Regions from separate parts of the Arthrobacter sp. 9E16 genome, predicted to be linked through region 2. Evidence: riboswitches for the same ligand, from Rfam matches in the RefSeq annotation. Region 2 holds a riboswitch; each other region holds the start of a gene.
The links. A riboswitch is a leader RNA that binds a small molecule or an ion and turns the genes downstream of it on or off. The one in region 2 is predicted to bind S-adenosylmethionine.
Positions count from the first base shown of each region.

Region 1: linked by a shared signal. The riboswitch ahead of CXR00_RS06570 (LLM class flavin-dependent oxidoreductase) and the one ahead of CXR00_RS08175 (flavin reductase family protein) in region 2 are both predicted to bind S-adenosylmethionine.
Region 3: linked by a shared signal. The riboswitch ahead of CXR00_RS10695 (ABC transporter substrate-binding protein) and the one ahead of CXR00_RS08175 (flavin reductase family protein) in region 2 are both predicted to bind S-adenosylmethionine.
Region 4: linked by a shared signal. The riboswitch ahead of CXR00_RS03085 (hypothetical protein) and the one ahead of CXR00_RS08175 (flavin reductase family protein) in region 2 are both predicted to bind S-adenosylmethionine.

Region 1 is NZ_PJIU01000001.1:1,354,392-1,361,771, reverse strand. Features, by position in the region: gene CXR00_RS06595 (DUF1990 family protein) at 1-85, opposite strand, end outside; gene CXR00_RS06590 (MmcQ/YjbR family DNA-binding protein) at 82-468, opposite strand; gene CXR00_RS06585 (DUF1206 domain-containing protein) at 580-1,407, shown strand; gene CXR00_RS06580 (CoA-binding protein) at 1,412-1,831, opposite strand; gene CXR00_RS06575 (alpha/beta fold hydrolase) at 1,888-2,505, opposite strand; gene CXR00_RS06570 (LLM class flavin-dependent oxidoreductase) at 2,632-4,053, opposite strand; SAM riboswitch class IV at 4,089-4,203, opposite strand; gene CXR00_RS06565 (ABC transporter ATP-binding protein) at 4,600-5,424, shown strand; gene CXR00_RS06560 (aliphatic sulfonate ABC transporter substrate-binding protein) at 5,532-6,593, shown strand; gene CXR00_RS06555 (ABC transporter permease) at 6,659-7,380, shown strand, end outside.
Region 2 is NZ_PJIU01000002.1:306,242-313,621, reverse strand. Features, by position in the region: gene CXR00_RS08195 (replication-associated recombination protein A) at 1-515, opposite strand, end outside; gene CXR00_RS08190 (acVLRF1 family peptidyl-tRNA hydrolase) at 612-1,247, shown strand; gene CXR00_RS08185 (nitronate monooxygenase) at 1,291-2,394, opposite strand; gene CXR00_RS08180 (PhzF family phenazine biosynthesis protein) at 2,405-3,241, opposite strand; SAM riboswitch class IV at 3,346-3,463, shown strand; gene CXR00_RS08175 (flavin reductase family protein) at 3,518-4,024, shown strand; gene CXR00_RS08170 (hypothetical protein) at 4,245-4,865, shown strand; gene aspS (aspartate--tRNA ligase) at 4,976-6,772, opposite strand; gene CXR00_RS08160 (APC family permease) at 6,939-7,380, shown strand, end outside.
Region 3 is NZ_PJIU01000002.1:850,522-857,901, forward strand. Features, by position in the region: gene CXR00_RS10665 (ABC transporter ATP-binding protein) at 1-734, shown strand, start outside; gene CXR00_RS10670 (hypothetical protein) at 700-1,548, opposite strand; gene CXR00_RS10675 (VOC family protein) at 1,751-2,122, opposite strand; gene CXR00_RS10680 (hypothetical protein) at 2,168-2,455, shown strand; gene CXR00_RS10685 (MarR family winged helix-turn-helix transcriptional regulator) at 2,557-3,018, opposite strand; gene CXR00_RS10690 (MDR family MFS transporter) at 3,015-4,748, opposite strand; SAM riboswitch class I at 5,051-5,149, shown strand; gene CXR00_RS10695 (ABC transporter substrate-binding protein) at 5,254-6,909, shown strand; gene CXR00_RS10700 (ABC transporter permease) at 6,906-7,380, shown strand, end outside.
Region 4 is NZ_PJIU01000001.1:653,965-661,344, reverse strand. Features, by position in the region: gene CXR00_RS03100 (enoyl-CoA hydratase/isomerase family protein) at 1-399, shown strand, start outside; gene CXR00_RS03095 (3-hydroxyacyl-CoA dehydrogenase family protein) at 399-1,247, shown strand; gene CXR00_RS03090 (tyrosine-protein phosphatase) at 1,257-1,985, shown strand; gene CXR00_RS03085 (hypothetical protein) at 1,939-2,325, opposite strand; SAM riboswitch class IV at 2,341-2,477, opposite strand; gene CXR00_RS03080 (LLM class flavin-dependent oxidoreductase) at 2,536-3,561, opposite strand; gene CXR00_RS03075 (alpha/beta hydrolase) at 3,635-4,186, shown strand; gene CXR00_RS03070 (ATP-dependent DNA ligase) at 4,209-5,288, shown strand; gene CXR00_RS03065 (SGNH/GDSL hydrolase family protein) at 5,307-6,383, opposite strand; gene paaZ (phenylacetic acid degradation bifunctional protein PaaZ) at 6,658-7,380, shown strand, end outside.

The DNA of each region.
Region 1 (7,380 bases), on a different contig from region 2:
AGCCTTCAGGCCACCGGTCGGTCAGCGGCTGCGGATAGGGCCGGCGGGTGTAGCCGCTTTCCGCATAGCTCAGATCCCGGCTCATCCACCCGCCAGCCCTTTCCAGGCCAGCGAATCGCGGTCCCGTGCCGGCAGGGAGGCCACCACCAGATCATAGGAATCCTCCACCAAATCGCGCACCAGCCCGTCTTCCAGTCCGTCATTCAGCACCACGGAATTCCAGTGGGTCTTGTTCATGTGCCAGGCACCGTTGATTTGCGGATGCGCCGCCCGCAGCTGCCGGGCCAACTCCGGCTCGCACTTCAGGCTGATCGTCAGCGGAAGACCGGCCAGCGCACACAGGGCAAACATTTTCGCCTTGCCGCCGGTTGCCTGGACCTTGAACACGGACGATTCCGGACCAAAGGGGAAGTCCTCGTAAGCGCCCGGGAAGCCCAGGCACAACCGCCTTACCTCTGCCGCGTCCATCATCCGAGCGTAGTCCGTCGCCCCAGGCCGCGCCACAGGTGACAAAATGGAAGCCAGACCAGCATCAACCCGCCACACACCGCACGTGTGCTCACCCAACGGAGGACAGTTTTGGCTCGCACAGGACATGGGGACCGGCTCGCTTCGGCCGCGGAAAAAGCGGCGGATTCACAGGGGTTTGAGCGGGCCGCACGCATGGGATACGTCGCCAGCGGAGTGCTGCACCTGCTCATCGGCGTGATCGCCCTGCAGATTGCGTCCGGCAGCGGCGGCAGCGCGGATTCCTCCGGCGCCGTCTCTGCCCTGGCCGCCCAGCCGGGCGGACTGGTCCTGCTCTGGATCTGTTTCCTGGGCTGCCTCGCCCTCGCGCTGTTTCAGGCATCGCGCGTCTGGCTGGACGGCCGCGGGCTGCAGGGCAAAGACGCCTGGAAAGTGCGAGGCTCCGCGGCCACCCAGGCCATCACCTACGGTGCCATCGGCGTATCCTTCGGCACCGTAGCCCTGGGCGGCGGCACGGACAGCGGCGAGAGTTCCGCAGGCTGGAGCGCCAAGCTGATGGCGCAGCCGGCGGGCGCCGTCCTGCTGGGCCTGGTGGGACTTGGCATCGTCGGTGTTGGCGGCTATTTCATTTTCAAGGGCGCCACCGGACGTTTCCGCAAGGATTTGACGGCGATTCCGGCGGGCATCTGGGACCGCGCCGTCACCATTACCGGCACGCTGGGCTTTGTCGCCAAGGGAGTGTCCCTGGCTATTCTGGGCCTCCTGGTGATGGTGGCCGCTTTCACGGCCGACCCGGTGAAGTCCACCGGGCTCGACGGCGCACTCCGCGCCCTGCGCGAGCAGCCCTTCGGCGTGCTGGCGCTGGGAGCCGTGGGCGCCGGAATGATCTGTTACGGGTTGTACACCGGGATCCTGCGCGCCCGGTTCGCCAAGCTGTAACGGGTCAGAGACCGAACCGGGGAGCTTCGATGACGGGACAGGTATCCATCACCACGTCCAGCCCGGCGTCGGCCGCCCGCTGCGCCGCTGCCTCGTCGATCACGCCCAGCTGGAGCCACACCGCCTTGGCGCCTGCCTCGATGGCCTGGTCCACTATGTTCCCGACACGGGAGGAATTCACGAAGCAGTCAACGACGTCGATCTGTCCGGGGATTTCGCTGAGCTGCCGGTAGCCTTTGTTGCCGTGGACATCGTCTCCCTTCAGGCTCACCGGGATGATTTCCATTCCGAGGTGGTCCTGGATGTAACGGGAGACGCCGACGGCGGTGCGGCGCGGATTGTTGGACAGGCCCACCACCGCCCAGCGGGCGCCCTTGTTGGTCAGAAGTGCTTCGACAACTGCGGGGTTATTGACGTGTGTCATCTGCCGTCCTTCGGTGGGCTCTGGATCGGGCACCAGCTTACGCCCGGCTGCGTGCCTCAGCTCAGGAAAGATTCGATGGCATCGGCCAGGGCGGTCTCCGGCACACTGGCCGTGCTGCCTTCCAGCAGCTGGAACTCCCCTTCCTCCAGGGCATCGGCGGCCCGCCGGGCCAGATCCTGCGTTTCGTTGCCGCTGGCGCTCCCTGCCAGCACCAGCACGGGCACCTGCACACCGCCGAGTCCCTCAAGTTCCGTCTGCAGCACCAGCATCTCGTCTTCACCCTCCTCCAGGGCCAGGGTCGGCTCCAGCGCGACAACCCGCGTGATGACGGCGGACTCCTCGGCGGCGCGCAGCGCCAGGAAGGCACCCGACGCGAACCCGTAGAGGTCTGCCCTTCCGCCGGCCACCTGCACCACTGCCAGCAGGTCATCAACGTCGGACTCGGCCGTGTACTCCTCCCCCACGTCGCTTTCACCCAGTCCGCGCCGGTCATACGTGTAGACGGTGTGGTTTCCGGAGAGCAGCTGCGCCAGGGCCCGGGTACTGGAACTGTTGCGGTCAGCTGTCAGCGGATCCACGATCACCAGGGGCGGACCGTCGCCCTGCCGGGACCAGGCGATGCGGGTGCCGTCGGCGGAAAGGGCCATGCCGGTGGCGCTGGGTGAGGGTTCCATAGCCGACTCCTGCTCGCTAAAGGGTTCACTGCGCGGACCCTTCAAACGTAAGGAGGCAGTCCGTCCCCGGTCAATGGCCCCGCCCGGAACCCGCCCCGCAAACCTCCGGCCGGACGGCGGAACCCCTCAGCGTGCCGGAATCCCTGCCGGCTGAAGCCGGAAGGACGCACCGCGGTGGTTTTCGGGCAGCTTGTCACCGGCACCGAAGAGCTTGTGGCGCAGCGTCCCCGGGGTATATTCCGTCCGGTAGGCACCGCGCTTCTGCAGCTCCGGCACCACAAATTCCACCACGTCCTCGAAGGTACCCGGGGTAATGGCGTAGGCCAGGTTGAAGCCGTCCACATCGGTCTCTTCCACCCACCGGATCAGCTCCTCGGCGACGTCGGACCCCGAGCCCACCAGCCGCGGACCCAGCCCGCCGATCCCCGCGGATTCGGCGATGTCGCGCACCGTCCAGGGTTCGCCGTCGTCCTTCGCTTTTTGGAAGTTGTCCGCGGCAGACTGGATCGCATTGGACTGCACATTGCCCAGCGGCTCGTCCAGGTTGTAGGTGGACAGATCCACGCCGAGCCAGCCGGACATCAGGGCCAGGGCACCCTCGTCGCTGGCGTACCGCTGGTAGTCCACATGCTTGGCTTCGGCTTCCTCGGATGTTGCCGCGGTGATGATGGTCAGCAGCGTGTAGATCCGGATGGAGTGGCGGTCCCGGCCGGCGGCTTCGGCGGCATCACGAATCCGGGTGACCGTGGCCCTGAGCTTTTCCTTCGTGGGGGCGCCCACGAAGACGGCCTCGGCATTGCCGGCGGCAAAGGCAATGCCCCGCGGCGAGGCGCCGGCCTGGAAGATCACCGGGGTGCGCTGCGGTGACGGCTCACTGATATGGATGCCGGGAACCTTGAAGTACTTGCCCTCATGGTTGATGTCATGCACCTTCGCCGGGTCGGTGAAGATGCCGCTGTCCTTGTCCCGGACGACGGCGTCATCCTCCCAGGAGCCTTCCAGCAGCTTGTAGATCACCTCGAGGTATTCATCCGCGTGGTTGTAGCGCTCGTCGTGCTCAAGCTGGTCTTCGGCACCCATGTTGCGGGCCGCCGAGGGCAGGTAGCCGGTGACCACGTTCCAGCCGACCCGGCCGTTGGTGAGGTGGTCCAGGGTGGAGAGGCGCCGCGCGAAGGGGTAGGGGTGTTCATAGGCTGTTCCCGCGGTGATGCCGAAACCGAGGTGCTCGGTGACCAGTGCCATGGCGGAGACCAGCAGCAGCGGGTCATTCACCGGCACCTGGGTGCCCTGCCGCAGTGTGGCCTCGTTGGAGTTTCCATACACGTCATAGGTGCCCAGGACGTCTGCGATAAAGATGCCGTCAAACAATCCGCGCTCGCAGGTTTGGGCCAGGTTGGCCCAGTAGCGGAGATCCGTGTAATTCGCGGACTGGTCCTGCGGATGGCGCCACAGTCCCGGAGACTGATGGCCCACGCAGTTCATGTCAAAGGCGTTGAACCGGATCTGCCGCCGGCTGTTCTGAGGTGTTGAGGAAGATGATTCGGACACGGGGAAATCCTTCGGGACGGGACGCACCCGCTGGGGCGCCGTACTTGCCGTTCGCGGACGCGACACGGCCGGATCCTCATCTGGGGCACCCCGCTACGGAAAGAGGGTTGCCGCCCAACCAGCCAGAGCTTTGCGTTGGGACTCATGATCCTTCGCCACCAGTATTTGCACAGCGGAACAGGCAAGGAAAGAACATGACCCCGTGTGAACGGATTTATGACCCCGCATGACCACTGGTTGGCAGCATTCCCCATCCTGTCCCAGACTCCACAGATAGCCTGGCCTCCACTCCCCCGCCGGCGCCCCCGCCGGCACAGGCGGCGTCGAAATATTACGCGGGGGACTTGCCGGTTTCCGCAATCGCGCGTTTAGTTGCTCTTGACCATCCCGAGCGGCTGAGAGACCTGGATCAGTGAAGCCGCAGCAACCCTGGTTGCCGTACCTCCTCCTTGAGGGACGGCAATAGCGAGGACAACACCGCAGGAGGCCTCCCGGCCCAAGGCGTTATCCGTAGGGTGCTACTGCCAGGACCGATGGAGAGTTAACATGACCGCTCTGGCTTCACAGTCCCCTGCCGCCGCGCCGCCCCAAACGCGCGCCGCCGGTTCCGCCCTTCCCGTTGCCTTTTCCTCCCTCGGCCGCGCATTCGGCTCCGGCGGTGAAACCCACCAGGTGCTGCGGGACATCACCTTTGACGTACATGCCGGCGAAGTCCTGGCCATCCTGGGCTCCAGCGGCTGCGGAAAGTCCACGCTCCTGCGGGCCGCAGCCGGCCTGGACGCTCCAACCAGCGGGGAAGTCCGGATCAACGGAACACCCGTGCGCGGCATTGATGACCGGTGCGCCGTCGCGTTCCAGGAACCGCGGCTGCTGCCCTGGCAAACCCTGCAGGCCAACATCGCCATGGGCCTGCCCAAGGGCATCAGCGCCAAGAACGGCAAGGCCAAGGTGGCCGAACTGCTGGAGCTGGTGGAACTGGCCGCATTCGCCAAACACCGTCCCCGGGCAGTTTCCGGTGGCATGGCGCAGCGCGCTTCTCTTGCCCGGGCCCTGGCCCGCACGCCCGGCGTGCTCCTGCTGGATGAACCGTTCGGTGCACTGGATGCCCTGACCCGGCTGAAGATGCAGGACCTGCTGCTCGCGGTTCACCGGGCCACCCCCACCACGGTGCTGCTGGTAACCCACGACGTGGACGAAGCCCTCCAGCTGGCAGACCGCATCATCGTCCTGGGCAGGGAGCCCGGTGCTGCCGGAGCCACCATTACGGACACCATCACCGTGCCCGGCCCGCGCCCGCGGAACCGCGCCTCGGCCGAGCTGGCCCGAATGCGCGGCGAGCTCCTGGCCCGCCTCGGCGTCGACCGCCACTAAAACTTCTCCCGGCGTCACCCCTCTAAGGGCCGCTACCCCCGCCGTTCTGCGCCCATTTTGCGCATGAACCGCGATGCCTCGCAGCCAACTCATCAGAAAGAATCCCCATGAACAGCCGTTCCCTCAGTTCCCCCTCAGCTTCCCGCACCGCGCTCAAGACCCTGGCCGCAGCCGCCGCCGCAGCTTCCCTGCTGCTGACCGGTTGCGTGGCAGGCGAGGATTCCGATGCCGCCGCCGACGCCGGCGCGGCCGACGGAGGAACCCTCACCCTCGACTTCGCCACCTACAACCCGCTCAGCCTGATCATCAAGGACCAGGGCTGGCTGGAATCCGCCCTCGCCGACGACGGCGTCACGGTGGAGTGGGTGCAGTCGGCCGGCTCCAACAAGGCCAATGAAAACCTGCGCTCCGGGGCGATCGACGTCGGTTCCACCGCAGGGTCCGCAGCGCTGCTGCACCGCGCCAACGGATCCCCGATCAAGGCCATCGACATTTTCTCCCAGCCGGAATGGGCGGCCCTGGCGGTGGGCGCCGACTCGGACATCACCTCCGTGGCGGGCCTCAAGGGCAAGTCCGTGGCGGCCACCAAGGGCACCGACCCCTACTTCTTCCTGGTCCAGGCCCTGGACGAAGCCGGACTGAGCCTGGACGACGTCACCGTGGAACAGCTGCAGCACGCAGACGGCCGGAGCGCCCTGGAAAACGGATCAGTGGATGCCTGGGCAGGGCTGGACCCGATCATGGCGGGTGCCGAACAAAACGGTGCCCGGTTGATCCACCGCAACCTGGACTTCAACACCTACGGCATCCTTGCCGCCAACGAATCCTTCCTCAAAGAGGATCCGGAACTCGCTCAGACAGTGGTCAACGCCTATGAGAAGGCCCGCGCGTGGGCTGCTGAAAACCCGGAGGAAACGGCGCAGATCCTGGCCGATGTTGCCGGCCTGGACCTGGCGGTGGCCCAGACCGTGGTGCTGGAACGCAGCAACCTGGACGTTGACCCCGCACCGGGTGAGGCCCAGCGCAGCGTGCTTGAGAAAATCGGCCCCACACTGGTGGAAACCGGGGACGTCGCCGGCCAGGACGCCGTGGACAAGGCACTGGACGGCCTGTTCGATGACTCCTTCGTGAAGTCCGCTGATCCCGAGTCCATTTCGGATGCACAGTGAGTTCGGCCCTGAAGACCCCGGCATCCGCGAGCGCCGGTGCCGGGAATGCAGCGCCGGCCGGCACCATCCTGGCCAGCCGCTGGACCCGCGCGGGCCTGGGCCTGGTGGTTCCCGTCCTGGTACTGGCCGCCTGGCAGATCAGCACAGCCGCCGGAATCTTCAGTCCGGTCCAGCTGCCCTCGCCGTCGGCCGTCTACACTGCCGCAGCTGACCTGATCGGCCGCGGCCAGCTGGGCAACCACGTGGCCATCTCCACCCAGCGGGTGCTCATCGGTTTCGCCGCCGGCGGGCTGCTGGGCCTGGCCCTGGGCGCCGTGCTGGGGCTGTCCCGCCTGGCCGACATCCTGCTGGGTCCGATGATCGGCGCACTGCGTGCCGTGCCGTCGCTGGCCTGGGTCCCCCTGCTGATCCTGTGGCTGAAGATCGGCGAGGACTCCAAAATCACGCTGATTGCGATCGGTGCCTTCTTCCCGGTGTTCACCACCGTGTCACTGGCCCTGCGCCACGTGGACCGGAACCTGGTGGAGGCCGCCCGCGCCTTCGGACTCAACGGGCTGAAACTCCTGACCACGGTGCAGCTGCCCGCCGTCGTTCCGGCGGTATTCTCCGGGCTGCGGCTGGCGCTGGCACAGTCCTGGCTGTTCCTCGTGGCCGCGGAACTCATCGCCTCTTCCATGGGGCTGGGCTTCCTGCTGACCGATTCGCAAAACAACGGGCGCACCGACCGGCTGCTGCTGGCCATCATCCTGCTGGCGGTGATCGGCAAGATTACCGACGCCCTGCTGGG
Region 2 (7,380 bases):
TTCTCCGTGGTGGCCGCCACGAGGACCACCCAGCGGTTTTCCACCCCGGGCAGCAGCGCGTCCTGCTGGGCCTTGTTGAACCGGTGAATCTCGTCCAGGAACAATACGGTGGTGATGCGGTGCAGGTCCCGGTTGGTGAGGGCCTCTTCCATGACGCGCCGGACGTCTTTCACGCCTGCGGTGATGGCGGAGAGCTCGACGAACTTTCGGCCGGAGCCGCGTGCGACCACATGGGCCAGGGTGGTTTTCCCGGTTCCGGGAGGACCCCACAGCATGACGGAAGACGGGCCGGCCGGACCGCGGTCATCGGCGGACTCAGCCAAAGTGCGCAGCGGAGATCCCGGCCCGAGCAGATGCTGCTGGCCCACTACTTCATCAAGGGTGCGCGGCCGCATCCGCACCGCCAACGGGCTGCGCGGACGCTTGGGGGCGCCGTCGTCCGTGCCGGCACCGAATCCCGCGCCGTCGCCGTCCGTGTCGGAGGTGTCGCTGTCGCTGCTGAACAAATCACTCACCTCACTAGGCTACTCGTGCCGTAGCGTAGGAGTTTGCCCGGCGGATGCCGGCTGCTGTCCGCCTTCCATGGGCAGTTTCACCAGGAGAATCCGGATATGCCTGCCACACGCAACACCTTCGTTTCCGCGCAGCGGCTGCCGGGCTGGCTGGACCGTCTGGCCGCCGGAGCCGGCGCGCTGGACATCACCCCCGAGCACGGTGGCCTTCATGTGTCCACCGCCAACGGCACCGAAGCCGACCTGTTGGCGCCGTGGCCTGACGATGGACGTCCGGGGCGAGGGGCCGACGACGTCGAACGCCTGGCCTCATTGGCCGGCCAGTCGCGGACGCTCGGGATTGTGCTGCTGCGCCGCGGCGGATACGCCGCGGGTGTTGCCCGGGAGGGCCGGCTGCTCGCGTCCAAAACCGGCAACCGCTATGTGCAGTCGCGCACTGCCGCGGGTGGCGGGTCGCAGCAGCGCTTTGCCCGGCGTCGGGCCAACCAGGCCGACGCGCTGGTGGAGACCGCAGCCGAGCAGGCCGCCCGAATTTTCACCGAACATCCGCCGGAGTATCTGGTGTTCGGCGGAGACCGTGTGCTGACCGAGGTGCTGGCGCGGCAGAAGATCTTCGCGCGGTGGAGCAACCTGACCCGGCTGCGTCCGCTCGATGTTCAGGACCCTAAACTGGCGGTGCTGGCTCAGGCTGCTAAGGATGCCTGCTCCGTTTTCATCCGAATTACGGTGCCCTAAGGCGCTTGGCCTGGAGCCGGGCCGTGCCGTGACGGGACCGCCCTCAGTCGGCCAGCCCGAACAGGCGGCGGAGAATCACCTGCGCCGGAGCTTCAGCGGCGTGCCGGAACCCTGTTCCGGCCCACAGGCTGACTCCTTCCGGATTGCCTGCCGCCGCGGCGGCGGCCCGGAGCGGGCTGGTGACGTGATTGATGTACGGGTACGCGTCCGGGGCATCCGGATAGGCACGCATGAAGTCATTGATCAGCCCCCTCGCCGGACGGCCGGAGAAGGCCCGGGTCAGCGCCGTACCTGGATCCCTGCGCCCCTGGATGGCATCCATCAACCCGCCGCGGTGCACCTTGCTGGTCCCGGCTTCGTCGCTGAGCAGCAGCAGGGTTCCCATTTGGACGGCACCCGCCCCGGCGGCCAGAGCTGCGGACGCGTCCTCCGGGGTGGAAATGCCTCCCGCGGCTACCAACGGAAGCGGGCAGGCTTCTCGAACCTGCTGCAGCAGGTCAGTTAAGGAGACCTTCCCCGGCACCTTCCCGCTGTCCAGGGTTCCCCGGTGTCCGCCGGCTTCCGGGCCCTGCACGCACAGGATGTTCGCTCCGGCAGCTGCCGCCGCGCGCGCCTCGCCGGCATCGGTGACCGTCACCACGCTGCAGATTCCCTGCGCGGCAAGTTCGGCAAAGACCGCCGGTTCCGGCAATCCGAAGGTGAAGGACACTACCGGGACCCGCTCCCGGAGGACCAGCTCCAGCTTGGCTTGCCAGGCGTCGTCGTCGTTGGGGTTCGGCATCGCGGGTTCGGGGACCGTGGTTCCGGCTGGCCCCTGTCCTGCTGCTGTGACCAGGTGCTCACGGAAGATCAGGGCCGCTTCGATTTTTCGAGCCCGGGCTTCCGCCTTCCCCGCAGCCTGATCCTGCGCGGCAACCGGGTAGGTGTTGGCAGCATCCGGAACGAAGAGGTTCAGGCCAAAGGGCCGGCCGCTCAGCCTGCGCAGCTGGGTAATCTGGTCCGCCACGGTGCCGGTGCTCTTGTAACCGGCGGCCAGGAAGCCGAGCCCGCCGGTCTCCCCCACAGCAGCAGCCAGCTCCGGGGTGGAAGGCCCCCCGGCCATGGGTGCACCGATAACCGGAAGGGCGAGCGAGTTTAGGGTGAACATGGTGCCCGATTTACAGTGTGACGGTGCCGTCAATGCAGGTGACCGTGGATCCGCCCACCCAGATCTTGCGGTCCCGGGTGAAGACCCGGACCCGGCCGGAGCGCTGGACGGCAGTGCCCTGGGTGACGACGTAGCGTTCCGGTGCCAGCGAGGCTCCGATCAGCCACTGGGCGAGTCCGGCATTGAGGCTGCCGGTGACCGGATCCTCTGCAATACCGAGACCCGGTACGAAGGCGCGCACTTCAAAGTCTGTTTCCGCGTCCGCCGGCTGCGCGCCAATGACGCCCACGCGCAGGTTGCCCATGATCACGGGATTCGGGTTCAGCGCCAGGACAGTTGCGGCGTCCCGGAGCAGCAGTCCCAGCCAGCCGGGTCCGTTGTCGATCCAGTTGGAGGCGAGGATTTGCTCCGGTTCCAGGCCCAGTGCCTGCCGGGCCTGGTCCAGGACATCGTCTTCCAGCGCACCGGAGCGCAGCAGGGGCGGAGCGGCAAACGCCGCGATCCCGGCATTGGCGTGCAGCGTCACGAGTCCTATGCCGCATTCCTGTACGACGACGTCGGGGTACCGGCGCTTGGCCCCGGTCTCCAGCCAGGCGTGGCACGTGCCCAGCGTAGGGTGTCCGGCGAAGGGAATCTCCCCGCCGGGGGTGAAGATCCGGACCCGGTAGTCGGCCCCGTCCACAGTGGGCGGCAGGACGAAGGTGGTCTCGGAAAGGTTGGTCCACCGGGCGAAGGAGGCCATCTCAGCATCCGTCAGCCCTTCCGCTTCGAGCACCACCGCCAGCGGGTTGCCCAAATACGGTTCGCTGCCGAAAACGTCCACCTGTTTAAACCACCGCTGTCTCATTCTTCACACTGTATCCCTTCATCCCCATGACTTTTATGAAGCGGAGTTTACGAACTGTGGCGGGGGTTTGTGTCCCGGTGCTGCCCGGCCTACGTTGGAGCAAGAATCAAGAGTTCCAGCCACGGGCCCTGGCCGGCTGGACGGCAACCCTCTCGCCGTAGCGGGGTGCTCCAGGTGACGATTCGGCCGCCCGGTTTCCAACCGGCCCGGCAAGTACCGCGCTTCGCTACCGACGTATCGGGTTACCGGGCGCTTGAGGCAGAGGATCTTTTGAGCATGGCACTTTTGACCGACCTTCAGCCCGCTGCATTGCGCCGGGCGTTCTCCCGTTTTCCGTCCGGCGTTGCCGCCCTGTGCGCGGTCATCGACGGCGAGCCGCAGGGCCTGGTTGCTTCTTCCTTCACGGTGGGCGTTTCCATGGATCCGCCGCTGGTGATGTTTGCCGTGCAGAACACGTCCCGCACATGGCCGGTGCTGCGGGGCTCGGCCCGGATTGGCGTGTCGATTTTGGGTTCCGATCACGAGGGCGTCTGCAAACAGATTGCGTCCAGGGCCGGAAACCGCTTCACCGGACTGGATCTGCACACGGATGACTCCGGATCATTGTTCCTGGACCGGGCCGCCCTCTGGCTTGAGTGCTCTGTGGAGAATGAGGTTCCGGCCGGGGACCATCAGGTGGTGCTGCTACGGGTGCACGGCCATGCCTCACACGACGATGCCCATGAGCCCCTGATATTCCACGGTTCAGCGTTTCGCCGTCTGGGCGTTCCCGAATTCGCCTGACCGGCAGAAATGTGTCGGCACCGGAAATACGGAGCCGGGAATTGTTTCCACGCGTTTATGACAGCGGCCGTCCGTTACCAATCCTTTACATTCGAAGCCGGCTCCACTATCGTTCTTCGGATTACTTCGGAAGGAAGTAGCGGAGATGACCAGAAACAGAAATGCCAATGGAACATCACGGAATAAGGCAAGGCCCGGCAGAGCGTCGGATTTGCCGTTTATGCATAAGGCCCTGCTTCCCGCAGCGGCGCTGGGTCTGGTGCTGACAGGATGCAGCGCCCAGGAGGAGCCCGAGGCCGCTTCCTCTAAACCGGCCACATCGTCAGCCACAGCCGGGGAGACCGCCACGGCCTCCCCCAAAGCCGGTTCGTCCAGCCGGAGCAGCATCGGCGTGGAACTGCCCCCGGGAAGCACGGAGCCTCCTGCCCCCAGCGACCCCGCCATGCTGGCACTGTTCCGGGCGGACAATCCCATCAGCCTCGAGAGCTACTTCCAGCAAAATCCCCAGGGGCGCCCTCTCAACGCCAGCCTCGTGCTCGAGGAACCCGGCACCGGGAGGAGCACCTTCGATCTGCCCGCGATGGAACCGGGGACCAGCTTCAGCGTGTACCTCACCTGTAACCAGCCCGGGGACTACAGCGTCGAGGTTCGGGACGCTGATTCAAACCCAGTGACCGCTTCCAGCAGCAACAATTGCAATTGGCCGGTCCTAACGTCTTTTGAACACATCGTCACACCCGATCAAACCCCGGCGTCCATCACAGTGGACGGGCCGGACGGAGATTACTGGCTTGTTGTCTACAATTTGCCGGTCCCCACTATGGCGCCCGCACCGGGCTAAAACAGGCTGCCGGAATAATTCACCCAAATTTAACGGCGCGTCGAAAGATGAAGGTGCCCGGCCGCATCAGCGGCCGGGCACCTTCATCATTCTGGAATCCTGCGAAAGACCTAGTCCTTCTTGGCGTCGTCCTTCTTGGCTTCAGCCTTCTTTTCCGGCTTGAAGTCCACGCCGGCTTCCTTGCGCTGCTGGGCAGTGATCGGAGCCGGAGCCTGGGTCAGCGGGTCATAGCCGCCGCCGGACTTCGGGAAGGCAATGACGTCGCGGATGGATTCGCTGCCCGAAAGCAGCGCGACCACACGGTCCCAGCCGAAGGCGATGCCGCCGTGGGGCGGTGCGCCGTACTTGAATCCTTCAAGCAGGAACCCGAACTTCTCCTGGGCGTCTTCCTGCGACAGGCCCATGACCTTGAAGACGCGCTCCTGCACATCGCGCTGGTGGATACGGATGGAGCCGCCGCCAATTTCGTTGCCGTTGCAGACAATGTCATAGGCGTAGGCCAGAGCCGATGCGGGATCCGTGTCGAAGGTGTCCATGAACTCGGGCTTCGGTGAGGTAAAGGCGTGGTGGACCGCAGTCCAGGCACCGCCGCCCACGGCCACGTCGCCCGCGGCAACGGCAGCGGAAGCCGGCTCGAACATGGGGGCGTCAACCACCCAGACAAAAGCCCAGTCATTCGGGTTGATCAGGCCGGTGCGGTGGCCGATCTCCACACGCGCTGCGCCGAGGAGTGCGCGTGCCTCGGTCTTTTCACCTGCGCCGAAGAAGATGCAGTCACCGGGCTTGGCGCCCACCTTCTCCGCCAGGTTTTCGCGCTCAAAGTCGGTGAGGTTCTTGGCAACGGGACCGGTCAGGGTGCCGTCTTCCTGCACCAGCACATAGGCCAGGCCCTTGGCGCCGCGCTGCTTGGCCCATTCCTGCCAGGCATCGAGTGTGCGGCGTGCCTGCGAGGCTCCGCCGGGCATGACGACGGCGCCCACGTAGGGAGCCTGGAACACGCGGAAGGTGGTGTCCTTGAAGAACTCGGTGAGTTCGGTCAGTTCCAGGCCGAAACGCAGGTCCGGCTTATCGGAGCCGTAGCGGGCCATCGCGTCCGCGTAGGTCATGCGCGGGATCGGCGTGGTGATGTCGACGTCGATCAGCTTCCACAGTGCCTTCACCACAGCCTCGCCCAGGGCGATGATGTCATCTTCCTCGACAAAGCTTGCTTCGATGTCCAGCTGGGTGAACTCCGGCTGACGATCCGCACGGAAGTCTTCGTCGCGGTAGCAGCGGGCAATCTGGTAGTACTTTTCGAATCCGCCGACCTGCAGCAGCTGCTTGAACAGCTGGGGAGACTGCGGCAGGGCGTACCAGGAACCCGGAGCCAGACGTGCGGGAACCACGAAGTCACGGGCACCCTCGGGGGTGGAACGCGTCAGCGTGGGGGTCTCAATTTCCACGTAGCCCTCGTCATGCAAGAGGTTGCGGGCCACACGGTTGGCTTCGGAACGCAGGCGCATGTTCCGTGCGGGAGTGGGACGGCGCAGGTCCAGGTAGCGGTGCTTCAGGCGGGCTTCCTCACCAACCTCCACGTGCTCGTCAATCTGGAACGGCAGCGGGTCGGACGTGTTCAGGACCACCACATCATCAGCGATGATTTCCACTTCACCGGTGGCCAGTGAGGGGTTTTCGTTGCCTTCCGGACGCTTCTGCACGGTGCCGGTGATCTGAAGAACGTATTCGTTGCGCAGTCCGTGGAAGACGTCCTCTTCGCGGACCACCACCTGGGCCACTCCGGAGGCATCACGGAGGTCAAGGAAGGCAACGCCGCCGTGGTCCCGGCGTCGGGCCACCCAGCCAGCGAGGGTGACGGTCTGTCCAATATGCTCGGCCCTCAGGGAACCAAGGGCATGAGTGCGCAGCACAGCAGTCCTTTCAAGATTGCTTGCGGAAACCACTGTTCCCGCTCATTGTGAATACAAGGTCTCTTCATGAGTTTACCGGTGTTCACATCCTTTCCCTGCCAAGGGCACCGCTGCGCAGCCCGGTGCGGGCGCAGCACCGCCCGGGCCCGACTGAACGGAGGGGCACGTGTCCGGAAGCTCCGGAGCGAAACTCCCGCTGGGCGGATTTGATGCCACCACCGTGGGCATCGGCTGCATGGTGGGCGGCGGAATTTTTGTGGTCCTGCCCCCGGTCGCGAACGCTGCCGGATTTGCCCTGGCGGCCTCCCTCGCCCTCGCCGCCCTCGTGGCCTACTGCACCGCAGCATCAACCTTCCTGCTCAGTGCCGGACTGCGCATCAGCGGTCACCGCAATGCCGGCGGAACCGCGCGTTCAGCGGCGAGGGTCCTGCTGGGGCCATATATGGGATTCTTTACCGGATGGACCATGGTGTGCGCACTGGTGACTTCGGCCGCCGTGCTGGCCCTGACCTTCGGCTTGTATGTGGTTCCGGATCAGGCCCGCCCCGCAGCCGCGGGAGCGGCGCTGGCGGCGACTGCCCTCAATTTGTTCGGACTGCAGCGCAGCA
Region 3 (7,380 bases), 540 kb from region 2:
GTGTGCGGTTCGCGTACGACGGCGGTCCGGACGTATTGCGCGGCATCGACCTGACGCTGTCCCCGGGTACCGCCACCGCCGTCGTGGGGGCAACCGGTTCCGGCAAGAGCACCCTGGCATCGCTGCTGCCGCGGCTCAACGATGTCAGTAGCGGCCGCGTCACGATCGACGGAGTGGACCTGCGGGAGATTGCGCCGGAGGATCTGGCAAGAATTGTCGGCGTAGTGTCACAGGAGACCTACCTGATTCATGCCTCCGTCCGTGAAAACCTCCTGCTGGCCGCTCCGGAAGCCACGGATGAGCAGCTGTGGCAGGCACTGGCAGCGGCCCGGATCGCAGACTCCATCGGCGCCCTGCCCCAAGGGCTGGACACCTTGGTGGGCGCACGCGGACACCGTTTCTCCGGTGGCGAGCAGCAGCGCCTGGCCATTGCCCGCACCATCCTGCGCAACCCGCCGGTACTGGTGCTGGACGAGGCCACCTCGGCACTGGACAACACCACCGAGGCGCAGGTACAGGCCGCCCTGGAGCGGCTGTCCGCCGGCCGGACCACGCTGACCATCGCACACCGGCTGTCCACCGTGGAGAACGCGGACCAGGTGGTGGTGCTCGACGCCGGAGAGATCGTCGAGCGCGGCACTCCCGCCCGTCTGCGGGAAGCGGGCGGCGCGTTTGCCCGGCTGGCCGCCAGGAGCGCCTCTATTCCTGCTGCAGGGACTGGAATCCTTCAATGAGAGTCCACGCTATGGAGGCGTATTCACGGATGTCCATTGATGGACTGATGAATTCACCGTTATGGGCCAGGAAGTTCCGAAGTAACCGGAGTTGATCGACGCTGTCAGCGATGTATCTGGGGGTGTCGGAATTTCTCAGTGCCCGGATAAGGTCATGACCCTTTAGCGACGCTTCGGGTTCTTTCAGTTTCACCCATCCCTGAGCGGCATATTCCACCTCGGAATAAGCTTCTTTCACCGCAGCTGCCGGGGAGACAAGGTCTGCAATGTCCTGCAGTCTATTGACCCACGTTGCCCACTTTGAGGTTCCGGCCCGAAGCGTGGCAACACTAGCGTCTGCCTGTTTCATTCTCTCGATTGCGTCAATCCAGTTTGCGGCCATCTCGGCATATGCAATAGGACGCCGGTCGGCCAATCCACTCGCTGCCGAATCGCTCCGGTGAGCCAATCCCCTCCGGATATCCGAACCATGGCTCTCCGGGTTATCTCGGTCCGCCCTCCGGACGAGTTTTGGCGTTTCCTCACGGGAGCCGCCGGTGGACGTTGAGGCGGATGCGCGGATACTCCGTTCGGCGGAAGACGCCTCGGCTGCTCCTTCCGTGAGTGTCACGATGGTTTCCTCCACCTGCTCACGGAAAAACTTGACCCCGCCCAGGGGTGACGACACTTCCTTTAACTCCGCTATCCGCTCTGACAGTGCAAGGACAAGACTGATAACCGGCTTCTTGTAGAGAAACAGAAGCACGACGATGGCTGCCGGCCATGCCAGCAAAGAGACCAGACTAGTTATGAAGACAAGCCATTCTGCGGTCATATCTTCGCCCCCTGCCCCGGCTATCCGGCATCTGCGGCACTAACTGTGCCAATGCTGGTATAACTGCCGACCGACTAGCTCCTATTATCCTTTCCAACAGATGAATAAACAGGGTCTGTGGCCATATTCAGGGGTTTTGACTCCACATATTGGTACAGGCCAATGAATGGACGCCCGCCCGCACCATCAGGGGTAATTACCGCTACGCCAGGCAGAGGCAGAACGGGTGTCCGGCCGGGTCCAGAAAAACGCGAAAGGTGGTACCCGGCTGGTACGGATGCTTAGTGGCACCGAGCTGCAGCACCGCCGCCTCGGCTTCATCCAGGTCATCAACATCCACATCAATATGCACCTGCTGCGGAATATCCTGTTCCGGCCAGACCGGCGCCGTGTAGTTTTCCACCTGCTGGAAGCAATAGCGCTGGCCGGTGGCATCGGTAATGTCAGTCCAGCCGTCGTAGGATTCATCCTCATGCAGGTTCACCGTCCAATCCAGCAGGGCACCGTAAAAGGTGGCAAGTGCCGCGGGATCAGGGCAGTCAATGACAGTGGTGGGAGTGCGTGCGATAGCCATGGCTGGAAACATATTCCCTCGGCCTGTATCTGGCAAGATGGAGCCATGAAGATATCCCGCGCCGACACAGCTGCCGACGCAGGTTTCTTTCCGTGGCCCCGTGAGGTGCCCGCGGAATGGATCCTGCGGGCACATCCGATCATCCTCATGGTGTCAGCGCTGGTGCTGTTCCATCAGTTTGCTCCCCTGCCGGCCAGCCCCATGGGCTTCGTCAGCGAGTTCTTTGTGCTGAGCACCGCCTTCTCCATGTTGTCGTCCCGCAGCCGCAGGCGAAACCAGAATGCCAGGGGTCCCGAGGCGCCTCATACCGGGTCGGAGCGCCCCGCGGAATAGGAATGCCGCCCTCCGGGCGCAGCAGTCCCTGCCGGTAAGACAGAACAAGCCGGACCCCTGTCGGGTCCGGCTTGTTCTGTCTTTATCCGCAGGGACTGGCCTCAGCTCGCGTCTGCCAGCGTACTGGGGCTGCGAAGCCGGGAGAGATAGCCGGCAAATTCATGCAGCTCTTCCGCCGACCAGTCATCCAGGATGTGGCTGTCCAGCATAATGCCGGTTTGGACAGAGCCCACCCGTTCCTCTGCGGCCGGTGTCAGGACCAGCACGCGGGCGCGGCCGTCCCGGGGGTCGGCCTGCACCTCAATCAGTCCCAGTTCCTCGAGCTGTCGCGACTGCCTGCTGATGACGCTTTTGTCCACCATCAGCAGGTCTGCCGCCGCTCCGGAATGCAGCGGGCCCTCGCGCTTGAGCAGTTGCAGCATTTTGAGGCCAAACAGGGGCAGGGTCGGGTCGATGCCCTTGGCTGCGTCCCGCATGCGGCTGCGAACGGTTTCCGTGAGAAGACGCAGGTTTTCCTCAACCTCGTGCAGGGCCTTTGTCCGGCCCAGCTCCTGCGGTGTCACTTGGGCTGGCTCTCCGGGTTGGCAGTCCTCACCGGTGAGACCGGATCCACCAGGGCCACGGCGCCCGTCGCCACGTCGGCCAGTGCAAGCTCGGCCGGTGAGGGACGTTCGTTCCGGGCCGCTGAATCCGCAGCGGTGTCGGATGCCCGGGTCTCCGCCGGGGCGGAAGCTACGGCGATGCCGGCGGTCGCCGCAGGATCAGCGGTTGCGGCGGCCTTCTTCAGCTGTACGGCATTCTGGCGGCCAAGCTTGGCGTTCGGAATGAAGATGACAGCCAGCAGCGTGATGACGGCCAGCGGAACGCTGTACAGGAAGACCGAGCCGACGCCGACGCCGTACGCACTTTCCACCAGCACGGCAATGGCGTCAGGAAGTTCGGAGACCTTGGGGATGGATCCGCTGCCCAGGGCCACGGCGGCCGCAGCCTGGTCAGCCGGCGCCAGCGCACCGATGCCGTCCTTGATTTCGGAGGCAACGATGGTCCCGAGCACCGAACCCAGCACGGAAACACCCACGGTGCCGCCGAGACTGCGGAAGAAGGTCACCGCGCTGGTGGCCACACCGAGGTTCTTCACCTCAATGGAGTTCTGGACCACGAGCACCAGGTTCTGCATCAGCATGCCCAGGCCTGCGCCCAGAACGGCCATGTAGATGCCGACCAGCACCAGGTTGGTGTCATAGGCCAGCGTGCTCAGCAGGATGGAACCCACCACGGTGAGCACACCGCCGGAAATCATCACGGCCTTCCACTTGCCGGTGCGGCTGATGATCGTTCCGAACAGCGTGGAGGAGACCAGCAGGCCGGCCATCATGGGGATGGTCAGCAGGCCGGACTCGGTGGGGGTGGCACCGCGGGCCAGCTGCATGTACTGCGCCAGGAACACAGAAGTGCCGAACATGGACACGCCCACGGAAATGCTCGCCACGACGGCAAGGGTGAAGGTGCGGTTCTTGAACATGGACAGCGGAATGATCGGTTCCGGGGACTTGAATTCAACCAGCACGGCAGCGATCAGCAGCAAGGCGGATCCGGCGACCGTCAGGAAGGAGGCCAGCGAGGCCCAGCCGAACTGGTTGCCCGCCAGGGTCACCCAGATCATCAGCAGCGACACACCGCCGGCGATCAGGACAGCACCCAAGTAGTCGATGTGGACCTTGCGCTTGGCGTGCTGGGGCAGGTGCAGGGTCATCTGCAGCAGGATGATGGCAGCCACCGCCACCGGCAGGGCAATGAAGAAGTTCCAGCGCCAGCCGAAGGCGTCAGTGACAACACCGCCCAGCAGCGGTCCGCCCACTGTGCCCACCGCCATGACGGCACCAAAGAGTCCGGCGTACTTCCCGCGGTCGCGCGGGCTGATGATGTCAGCCATGATGATCTGGCTCAGCGCGGCGAGACCACCGGCACCCAGACCCTGCAGCACGCGGAAGACAATCAGCGTGCTGGTGTCCTGCGAGAAGCCGGCCAGGGCCGAGCCGAGCACAAAGATGCCAAGAGCGAGCTGGATCAGCAGCTTGCGGTTGAACAGGTCAGCAAACTTGCCCCACAGCGGCGTTGACACCGTTGTGGCCAGCAGTGTTCCCGTCACCACCCAGGTGTAGGCGGACTGGTTGCCGTCAAGGTCCGAGATGATCAGCGGCAGGGAGGTGGAAACCACCGTGCCCGCCAGAATCGAGACAAACATGCCAAGGAGCAGGCCGGAAAGGGATTCCAGCACCTGCTTGTGAGTCATGGTCCCGTCCGGGGAGGCGGTCCGCTTGGGCACCTTGGCCTTCTTTTCGGACTTTTTTTCGGGGGGACGTTCTGCGGGGGACATCGGGCTCCTGCTAGTAGTTGATTTAGATCAACTATATAAGTAATTGCCCTTAGTCAACTAATTTCGTGGCGTATCGCACACCCTTGGCCGGACGCCCGGTCCCGGGTCCGGATGGCACCGCCGTGAACCTCTGTGACCGCCGATGACGCACCGAGACGCCCCTGAGGTCAAAAACGGTCATCGCTGGCCCGGCCGTGATCCATGGGCTAGCTTTTCCTTAACCATCCCGAGCGGCCGAGAGACCTGGATCGACGACGCCGCAGCAACCCTCCCCGCCCAGCAGCGGGGAACGGTGCTACTGCCAGGACCGATGGAGAAGCTGCGCGCTTTCGTTGGTCAGCTTCGCCCTGCCCCGGCACGGCGAAGCTGACGCCGGCGAACCTGCGTCGCCCTCCGCCGGGCGATGATTCAGGAGCCTGACGTGAGCCCAGCAAGACCTCCCAAACCCCATCCCCAGATACCCCGCACCCTCGCCGTCCTCACGGCAGGGGCCATGCTCGCCACTGCCGTTTCCGGTTGCGGCGGGCCGGCCGCAGCCAGCGGCAGCGACACCTTTGTCTTTGCCACCGGCAAGGACATTTCCTGCCTGGATCCCCACGTGGACGGCGACATGCCGCAGGCATCCATCGCAGCGAACTACCTGGATTCCCTCGTTTCACAGGACAGCGGCGGCACCATCCACCCGTGGCTCGCCACAGCATGGTCAGTGTCCGGCGACGGCCTCACCTACACCTTCACAGTGCGCGACGACGTCTGGTTCACCGACGGGACAAAACTCACCGCGGAAGCAGTGAAGGCAAACCTGGACCACATGGTGGATCCAAACACCCAGTCAGGTACCGCAGGCGGTTACCTCAAACCCTACGAGTCCACGCAGGTAGTGGACCCGACCACCGCCGTCGTCACCCTGAACCGCCCGTATGCGGCGTTCCTTGAGGTGCTCGCCCAGCCCTTCCTCGGCATCCAGTCACCCGCGGCCCTGAAGCGGCCGCAAGTGGAAAACTGCCACTCGCCGGTGGGCTCGGGACCGTACAAGATCCTGGACTACGTCCCGCAGTCCAAGGTCACCCTGGTCCGCAACGAAGACTACAACTCCGCTCCGCCCTACGCGCAGCATGACGGCCCGGCACACATTGAGAAGATCGAATGGCGCATTGTTCCCGAAGACTCCACCAGGTACGGCCTGCTGCGGGCAGGCCAGGCGGACGCCCTGGACCTCATGCCCTCGGTCCACTTTGCCGAGGCGGAAGCGGACGGAAACGTGGAGCTGACCCTGCGTGACCGGCCCGGAAACCCTACCAACCTCATCCTCAACACCACCCGTGCGCCGTTTGACGACCTCAACGTCCGCAAGGCTTTCCTGCACAGCGCCTACGTGGACGCGGGCATCAACAGCGTCTACTTCGGCACCGTCACCCGGGCCGGCGGGCCGCTCAGCTCCACCACCGGTTTCTACTCCCCCGATTTTGAGCACGTCTATGACCCGGACCCCGCCGAAGCAGCCCGCCTGCTCGATGATGCCGGCTGGACGGAGCACGACGCCGAAGGATACCGGGTGAAAGACGGCGAGCGCCTGAGAGTTCATTTCCCGTACACCCCCGGAGCCTGGCCCGCTGCGCACCAGGCGCTGGTCACTCAAATCCAGGCGACAGCGAAGCAGGCCGGCTTCGAGGTGCTGATCGAGAACGGCGACGCAGCAACCGTGAGCGAACTGGGCAACACCTTCGAATACGACCTTCGCGCCGATTACTGGAACACCAACACCGCCGATGTGCTCCGCATTGTCTTCTCCTCGGAATACACCGAGTCTGCCGGCTTTGTAGCCAACGGATCGGGCTTTCGCAATCCCGGGCTGGACTCGATCCTGAACGCGGCACTTGCCACCGACGATGCTGCCGTCCGGAAGGACCTTTACCACCAGGCCCAGCAGATCGTCAGCGACCACGCCCTGCAGCTGCCGCTTTACAACCAGGCCAGCCAGGTGGCCCTGCGCAGCGACCGCTGGACAAACCTCACCCTTGAACCCAGCCTTTCCCTCCCCTACCTCTACGACGTCACGGCGGTGGATCCCCAATGAGCACCCAATCCCTTGATCCCCTCAACACGGCACCTCGCACAACGGTGTCCGGAGGCAGCACCGGCCGCATTGTCGGTAAGCGGGCCGCCGGCAGCGTTTTTGTCCTCTGGGCGGCCGTCACCCTCACCTTCTTTGTCCTGCACCTCACGCCCGGCGATCCCGTAACAGCGATCCTCGGGGGTGCCGGATCCTCCCCGTCGCCCGAGACGGTGGCAGCGGTAAGAGCCCAGTACGGACTCGACCGGCCCGTTCTTCTGCAGTACCTCTCCTATCTGGGCAACCTGATTACCGGGGACTTTGGGGTGTCCTATATCTTCAAGGTTCCCGTGATCGAGATCATCGGCCCGCAGATCCTTCCCACCCTGCAGCTCGCCGGACTGGCGCTGGCCTTCGCATGGGTCATCGCCCTGGCATTCACGCTCCTCACGGTGGGCCGCGGACGCCTGCTCGACGGCGTCGGCCGGACCCTGG
Region 4 (7,380 bases), on a different contig from region 2:
GACTTCCGGATTGGAACACCCCGCGTCAAGATCGGCAATCCGGAAACCTCGCTGGGGATCCTGGCAGCCGCCGGCGCCAGCTGGCGGCTGAAGGAACTGGTGGGCGAACCGCTGGCCAAGGAGATCCTGCTGGCCGGACGGGTGCTGAACGCCGAGGAAGCGCTGGCCGCGCACTTGGTCACCGAGCTCGCCGAACCGGAAGACCTGCTGGCCGCCGCGCACGCCCTGGCGGACCGGATTGCCCGCCAGGACCCGCTGGCCGTCCGGCTCACCAAAACGGTGTTTGCCGCCCCGGCGGACGCCCACCCCGCCATCGACAATTTGGCGCAGGGGATTCTGTTTGAATCGCAGGCCAAGTTTGACCGCATGTCCGCATTCCTTGAGAGGAAGAAAAAGTAATGGCAGTTCCCTCCACGGTAGGAGTGCTCGGCGGCGGGCGGATGGGCGCGGGTATCGCCCACGCCTTCGTCACGGCCGGAGCAACGGTGGTGGTGGTGGAGCGCGACGACGACGCCGCCTCCGCCGCTTATGACCGCGTCTCCGGCGCACTGGCCAAGAGCGTCGAGCGCGGCACCGTTTCCGCGGGCCTGGCGGACCTGACCGCGCGTTTGTCCGTTTCCACGAACTATGCGGCGTTCTCCGGTGCCGGGTTGGTGGTGGAAGCAGTGCCGGAGGATTTCGGACTGAAGGCAGCAGCCCTGGTTGCGGTCGAGGAGCAGCTGGGATCCGAGGCCTGGCTGGCGTCCAACACGTCTTCACTGTCCGTCTCCGGCCTGGCGGAAAAGCTGCAGCGCCCGGAGCGGTTTTGCGGGCTGCACTTTTTCAACCCGGTGCCCGCCTCCACCCTGATCGAGGTGGTGCTGGGAAAGCAGACCTCCGAGGAGCTGGCTGAAGCCGCCGCCGCCTGGGCGCAGGACCTCGGCAAGACGCCCGTCGTCGTGAACGATGCCCCGGGCTTTGCCAGCTCCCGGCTGGGAGTGGCCATCGCCCTGGAAGCCATGCGCATGGTGGAGGAGGGCGTGGCCACGGCAGAGGATATCGATGCCGCCATGGTCCTGGGCTACAAGCACCCCACGGGACCGCTGCGGACCACCGACATTGTGGGTCTGGACGTGCGCCTGGGCATTGCCGAGTATCTTGCCGAAACCCTTGGTCCGCGGTTTGAACCGCCGCAGATCCTTCGGGACAAGGTGGCGCGCGGCGAGCTCGGCCGGAAGTCCGGCAAGGGCTTCTTCGACTGGTCCTAGAGTGGCGTGATGGGCAACCGGGATGTGGAGTGGGAAGGCGCGGCGAATGCCCGTGACCTGGGCGGCATCCCGGTTGCCGGCGGCGGCTCCGTGGCACCCGGCCGGATCTTCCGGATGGGCCGGTCCGAATGGCTCACTGAGCGGGGCTGGGCGCAGGCCCGCGAAGCAGGCGTCCGCACCGTCATCGACCTCCGCAACGACGTCGAGCAGGGCCGCCGGGACACCGACCCGGAGGTGGGCGCCGACGCCGCTGCCGGCATCACCTTCCTGACCCGGCCCACGCAGGAAGCGAACGATCCCGACTTCACCGCGCTCTGCGGCCCGTACATGGATTCACCCAAGTGGTATCGGGAGAACCTGCGCCGCTGGCCGGAGAAGATCGCCGCCGTCGTTCAGGCCCTCGCAGACGCCGACGACGGCGCGGTGGTGATCCACTGCTCCGCCGGCAGGGACCGCACCGGGCTCATCATTATGCTCCTGCTCCAGCTGGCCGGGGCATCGCCGGAGGCCATTGCCGATGATTATGAGCAGGCCGTACGCGGCATTAATGCCTTCCACGCCACGCAGGTGCATCCGCGGGAAAAGCCGCTGACCTCCGAGCAGGAAGACGCCCGGGTGGCCGACGGAAGGCGTGAACTGCTCCGCGCCCTGGACGGGCTGGACGCGGAACAGTACCTGCGCGACGCCGGGGTCAGCCCTGCTGTGCTGAAGCGGCTTCGGCGCCGGATGCTGAACTGAACCCGCTACACGGCCTGAGCTTTTCCGGCGTCGCCAAGTAGAAAAAAGAGCGCCGGGCCGGGCCGTCGAAACCGCCGGGGACCAGGAGCGAGGAGTACCGGGCGCACCACTGTGCCGCTCCGCCGGAACCAGCGAGGGCCAGGGCCAGCGTCGGCAGGTCATGGAACCACATCAGCTGCTGCCTGCCGTCCACGACCAGCTGGACGATGCCCAGGTCCAGGTCCACGTAGGCCTGGGCATCCACCCAGTCATCGAAGCCAACAAGCTTCTTGGCATGGATCTGATGGATGTTATGGCCGGGCCGGAAGCTGGCGCAGCGGGTGTCACTGGAAGTGCTCACAGCGTGTTCCTTTACAGGTTGTCCTTGCCTGCGCCGGGCGGCGTCAGGCCGCTTCGTCATCCGAACCACCCGCCGAACATGGGGTTGGTGTGAGGCCAGTCGGAGCTTTTACGGACCCGGATTCCTCCGGGCGTTGGCCACCTCTCGTGAAGCTGACACCACCATAGCGCATGCCGGTGACAGCCGGGAACCGCCGCCGTACGGGAGGCATCAGCGCCAGCCGGCCGCCGGCGCGACATGCTTCACGATGTTTTCCAGCAGCTGCACGTTGTAGTCCACGCCCAGCTGGTTGGGCACCGTCACCAGAAGCGTGTCCGCAGCCTGAACCGCGGCGTCCGCGGCAAGCTGGGCGGCAATGACGTCGGGTTCGCCAATGTAGCTCTTGCCGAACCGGGCCAGGCCGCCGTCGAGCCGCCCCACCTGGTCGCGACCCTCGGCCTGGGCGCGCAGCCCGAAATACCGGCGGTCGGTGTCGGTCACCAGCGGAATGACGCTGCGGCTGACGGAGACCCGCGGAGTCCCCTCATGTCCCGCATCGGCCCAGGCCTTGCGGAACACCGCAATCTGCTCGGCCTGGAGCTCATCGAAGGGAACTCCGGTATCCTCCGTCAGCAGGGTGGAGCTCATCAGGTTCATGCCCTGTTCGCCGGTCCACTTGGCCGTCGCCCGGGTTCCGGAACCCCACCAGATCCGTTCTGCGAGGCCCGGGGACTGCGGATCGATGGCCAGCGCGTCGGAACTGCCGGTCATCATCGGATCCGCGTTCGCCAAACCTGCACCGGCAATCGCAGCCCGGAACACCAGCGTGTGCTTGCGGGCCTCATCCGCATCGGTGCTGTCCCCGGTGGGAACGTAGCCAAATGCCTCATATCCGCGCAGCGCAGGCTCGGGTGAACCCCGGCTCAGGCCCAGCTGAAGCCTGCCGCCGCTGATCAGATCCGCGGCCGCCGCTTCTTCGGCCATGTACAGCGGATTTTCGTAGCGCATATCGATCACCGCCGTGCCCAGTTCAAGCCGGTGAGTCCGTGCGGCCATGGCGGACAGCAGAGGGAACGGCGCAGCGAACTGCGGGGCGAAGTGGTGGACCCGAAGGAAGGCTCCGTCAATGCCCGCTTCCTCGGCTGCCACCGCCGTTTCGACGGTCTGCAGCAGGGCGTCCCTGGCGGTGCGGACAAAGGAACCCTGCACGTCGCGGTAATGTCCAAAGGACAGGAAACCGATCTTCTTCATGTTCATTGACAGCACCGGTTTCCGAGCAGATATTCCCGGCTGCCGGCTCCCCGGCACCACAGGATGAGAGGCGAACAGCATGCACCTGACCATGGTCCCCGGGATTGGCGGCTCCAATGATGAGCACTGGCAAAGCCGGTGGCAGGACGGTGCCGCGGACGTGTCCCGGATTTCGCCGTCGTCGTGGGATGACCCGAACCTGGAGAACTGGATGGACGCGCTCGACGACGCCGCCGGCTCCCGCGGCGGTGACACCATCCTCGTGGCCCACAGCCTGGGCTGCCTGGCCTCCGCCGAGTGGCTGCTGCGCAACCCGAAAGGCGCCCGGGGTGTGCTGCTGGTGGCGCCGCCGGATCCGGCCGAGCCGGCCTTCCCGGACACTGCCGGATCTTTCCGGGACCCGCGGTTGGAGCCGCTTCCGGTGCCCGGACTGCTGGTTGCCAGCGAAAACGATCCCTACTGCACCCTCCCCGGAGCACGGCTGCTGGCCCAGGCCTGGGGTGTCCCCGTGATCGACGCCGGAGCACTGACCCACATCAATGATGAAAGCGGCATCGGGAACTGGCAGCAGGGCCGGGACCTGCTGACCGCGTTTGCCGCGGGGCTGGGCGTTTCCATTCCCCTCGACTGAAAACCGGGTAAGAATGGGGCCCATGAAACTTCCGGTAATGCCGCCCGTAGCCCCCATGCTGGCCAAAGCCGTGACTGCGCTGCCCGAGGGGGACTACTCCTATGAGCCCAAGTGGGACGGTTTCCGCTCCATCATTTTCCGGGACGGTGATGAGTTGGAAATCGGCAGCCGCAACGAAAAGCCGATGACCCGGTACTTTCCGGAACTGGTGGACGCGCTCAAGACCAACCTTCCGCAGCGCTGCGTGGTGGACGGCGAGATTATCCTGATCAGCGAATCAGGGAAGCGGCTGGACTTTGAGGTCCTGCAACAGCGCATCCATCCGGCGGCCAGCCGGGTGAAACTGCTGGCCGAAAAAACACCGGCGGCCTTTGTTGCGTTTGACCTGCTGGCGCTGGACGACACCGGTTTCATGGACCGGCCGTACGCGGCGCGCCGGAGCGCACTGGAAGCCGCGCTTGCCCACGCCGCCGCACCCGTTTATCTGACCAGTCGCACCACCGATCCAGGCACCGCGCAGCGCTGGTTCAGCGAGTTCGAGGGTGCCGGCCTGGACGGCATCGTGGCCAAACCCCTGACGGATCCCTACCAGCCGGGCAAGCGCACTATGGCGAAGTACAAGCATGAGCGGACCGCTGACTGCGTGCTGGCCGGCTACCGGGTGCACAAATCCGGGCCGGACGCCGTCGGCTCGCTTTTGCTGGGCCTCTACAACGACGCCGGCGAACTCACCAACGTGGGGGTGGCCGGCGCGTTCAGCATGGCCCGCCGGCGTGAACTGTTCGCTGAACTGCAGCCGCTGGTGTCGGATTCGGCAGACCACCCGTGGACCGCCGACAAACAGGACACCGGAACGCGCACGCCCCGCAACTCCGAGGGCAGCCGCTGGAGCGGCGGCAAGGACCTGTCCTTTGTACCGCTGCGGCCCGAGCGCGTGGTGGAGGTCAAGTATGACCACATGGAGGGGGAGCGGTTCCGGCACACCGCCCAGTTTCTGCGCTGGCGGCCGGACCGCTCCCCGGACTCGTGCACCTACAGCCAGTTGGAGGAGCCGGTGAAGTTTGACCTGGCGGAAGTGCTGACCGCACCGGCCGGGACGTAGTTTGAGCCTGCCTCTCAGTCAGCGGCGTCCGCGGCAGTGCCCCTTGCCTCCCTGGGCCGGGCGCTCCACGTCCACTGCGGCGGTAATGGCGGCGAAGTAGCCCTCGCTGTATCCGGTGGCCGTGGGATGCAGGGCAAAGGGGCCGTCCGCAAGGATCCAGGGGTCCGGTGAACCGATGCCGTGGCCGGCGAAGGCTTCGGTCACGTCCACGAAGGTGCCGTCGCCCACCTGCCCGGCGACGACGGCGTTGAGCGCGTCTGTTCCGGCGTTGAACAGGTTCTGCGCCTCTACGCTGAGGATTCCCGGCGCGGCGGCCTCGAACAGGTGCGGATAACCGGCCACCACCAGTTCCGCCCGCGGTGCCGCCCGGCGGATCTGCGCAAAGCTGGCCTGCAGCTGGGCAACGACGGCGGTCTCCGCGTACGCCTGTGCCGCCGCCACAGCGGGGGCGCAGGTTTCCGGCAGCACGGGTCCGGCGCAGGCAGCCACCACTGAGCCGAACTGCACGTCATTGCCGCTAATGGTGACGGTGACCAGATCGGTCTGCCGGTTCAGCAGGTTGGCGGAGACGGCGGTGGAGATCTGCTCCGGCAGGTCCACGGGGCCTGCGGGCGGGGCCGGATCGGTGGTCAGTGCCGTGGCGCCGGCGCAGGACTGATCGCTGTCCAGCTCCACGCGCGGCAGGGCGTCCAGCAGGGTCGGGTAGCCCTGGGCTGTGCGGCGGCAGGCATCCAGCAGCGGCCCGCCGCCGAATCCTGAAGCGTAGGAGTCCCCAAACGCTACATAGTCAACCGTTTTGTCCCGGCCGTGGTGGCCGCCGCCGTGGCCTTTGCCGTGACCGTTCCCGTGTCCGTTTCCATATCCGCCCCGGTGGCTGCCGTCTGCCCGGGCATCGGTGCCGGAGCCGGACACTGTTTCCGCAGCCGAAGCCGGCGCCGCGGTCACGGCGCCGGCAAGGGCTCCGGTCAGCCCCAGCAGCAGGGCGCCAACCAGACCGGTGCGTCGGAACCGGCCGGCCGGTTTGGATTTCCCCGGTGACCCGGAGGAAACGGAGAGCGGAGGCAAAACCGTAGTCGGGGAATGAAACTCGTACATGATGCTCCTCAGGGGATGCGGATGTGCGCTCCAACGTAGTCCTGCACAATCTCCGCAGAACACCGTGGGCAGGGTTCCGGCGCACAGAACGGGTAGATTTCCGGTACCCCGACCCGGCAGGGTGTGCTGCGCCACATCCTGCTGTAGGCTAAATCCTATTACTGAACGTCCGGTCAGTTATCCTGCGGTGGCCTGCCGGCCTGCCGCTGGACCTTGGCGCGGACGGGACCGTACTTCAGGTCCCCATCAATGCTTTCGAAAGGGCCAGTCAACGATGACCTCCACAGCCATAGACGTCCGGGTAGTGCCCAGCTACGTTCGGGATTCCTGGTGGACACCGGACCGCTCGGAGCTCACGGCCGCAGGCCCGGCGGAAGTCCGCGATGCCAGCACAGGGGAAACACTGGCCCTGGTCAGTACGGCGGGGCTGGACCTGGCTGCCGCCGTCGAGCACGCCCGCACGGTTGGCCGGAAGGGCCTGCAGCAGCTGACCTTCCACCAGCGTGCCCTCAAGCTCAAGGAGCTGGCCACCTACCTCAACGCCCACCGGGATGAACTCTATGAGGTGTCCGCCCGCAGCGGCGCCACCCGCACCGACTCCCTGGTGGATATCGACGGCGGCATCGGGGTGCTGTTCACCTTCGGATCCAAGGGCCGGCGTGAACTGCCCAACTCCACGGTGCTGGTGGACGGGGCAGCGGAGTCACTGTCCCGGGACGGCTCCTTCATCGGCGAGCACATCTACACCTCGCTGCCGGGAGTCGCCGTGCAGATCAACGCCTTCAACTTCCCGGTCTGGGGCATGCTGGAAAAGCTCGCCCCGGCCTTCATCGCGGGCCTGCCCAGCATCGTCAAGCCGGCCACGCCCACCGGCTATCTCACCGCAGACACCGTGAAGATGATCATCGATTCCGGCATCCTGCCGCCCGGATCCCTTCAGCTGATCTCGGGTTCAGCCCGGGACCTGCTCGACCACCTGGACTACCGCGACTACGTG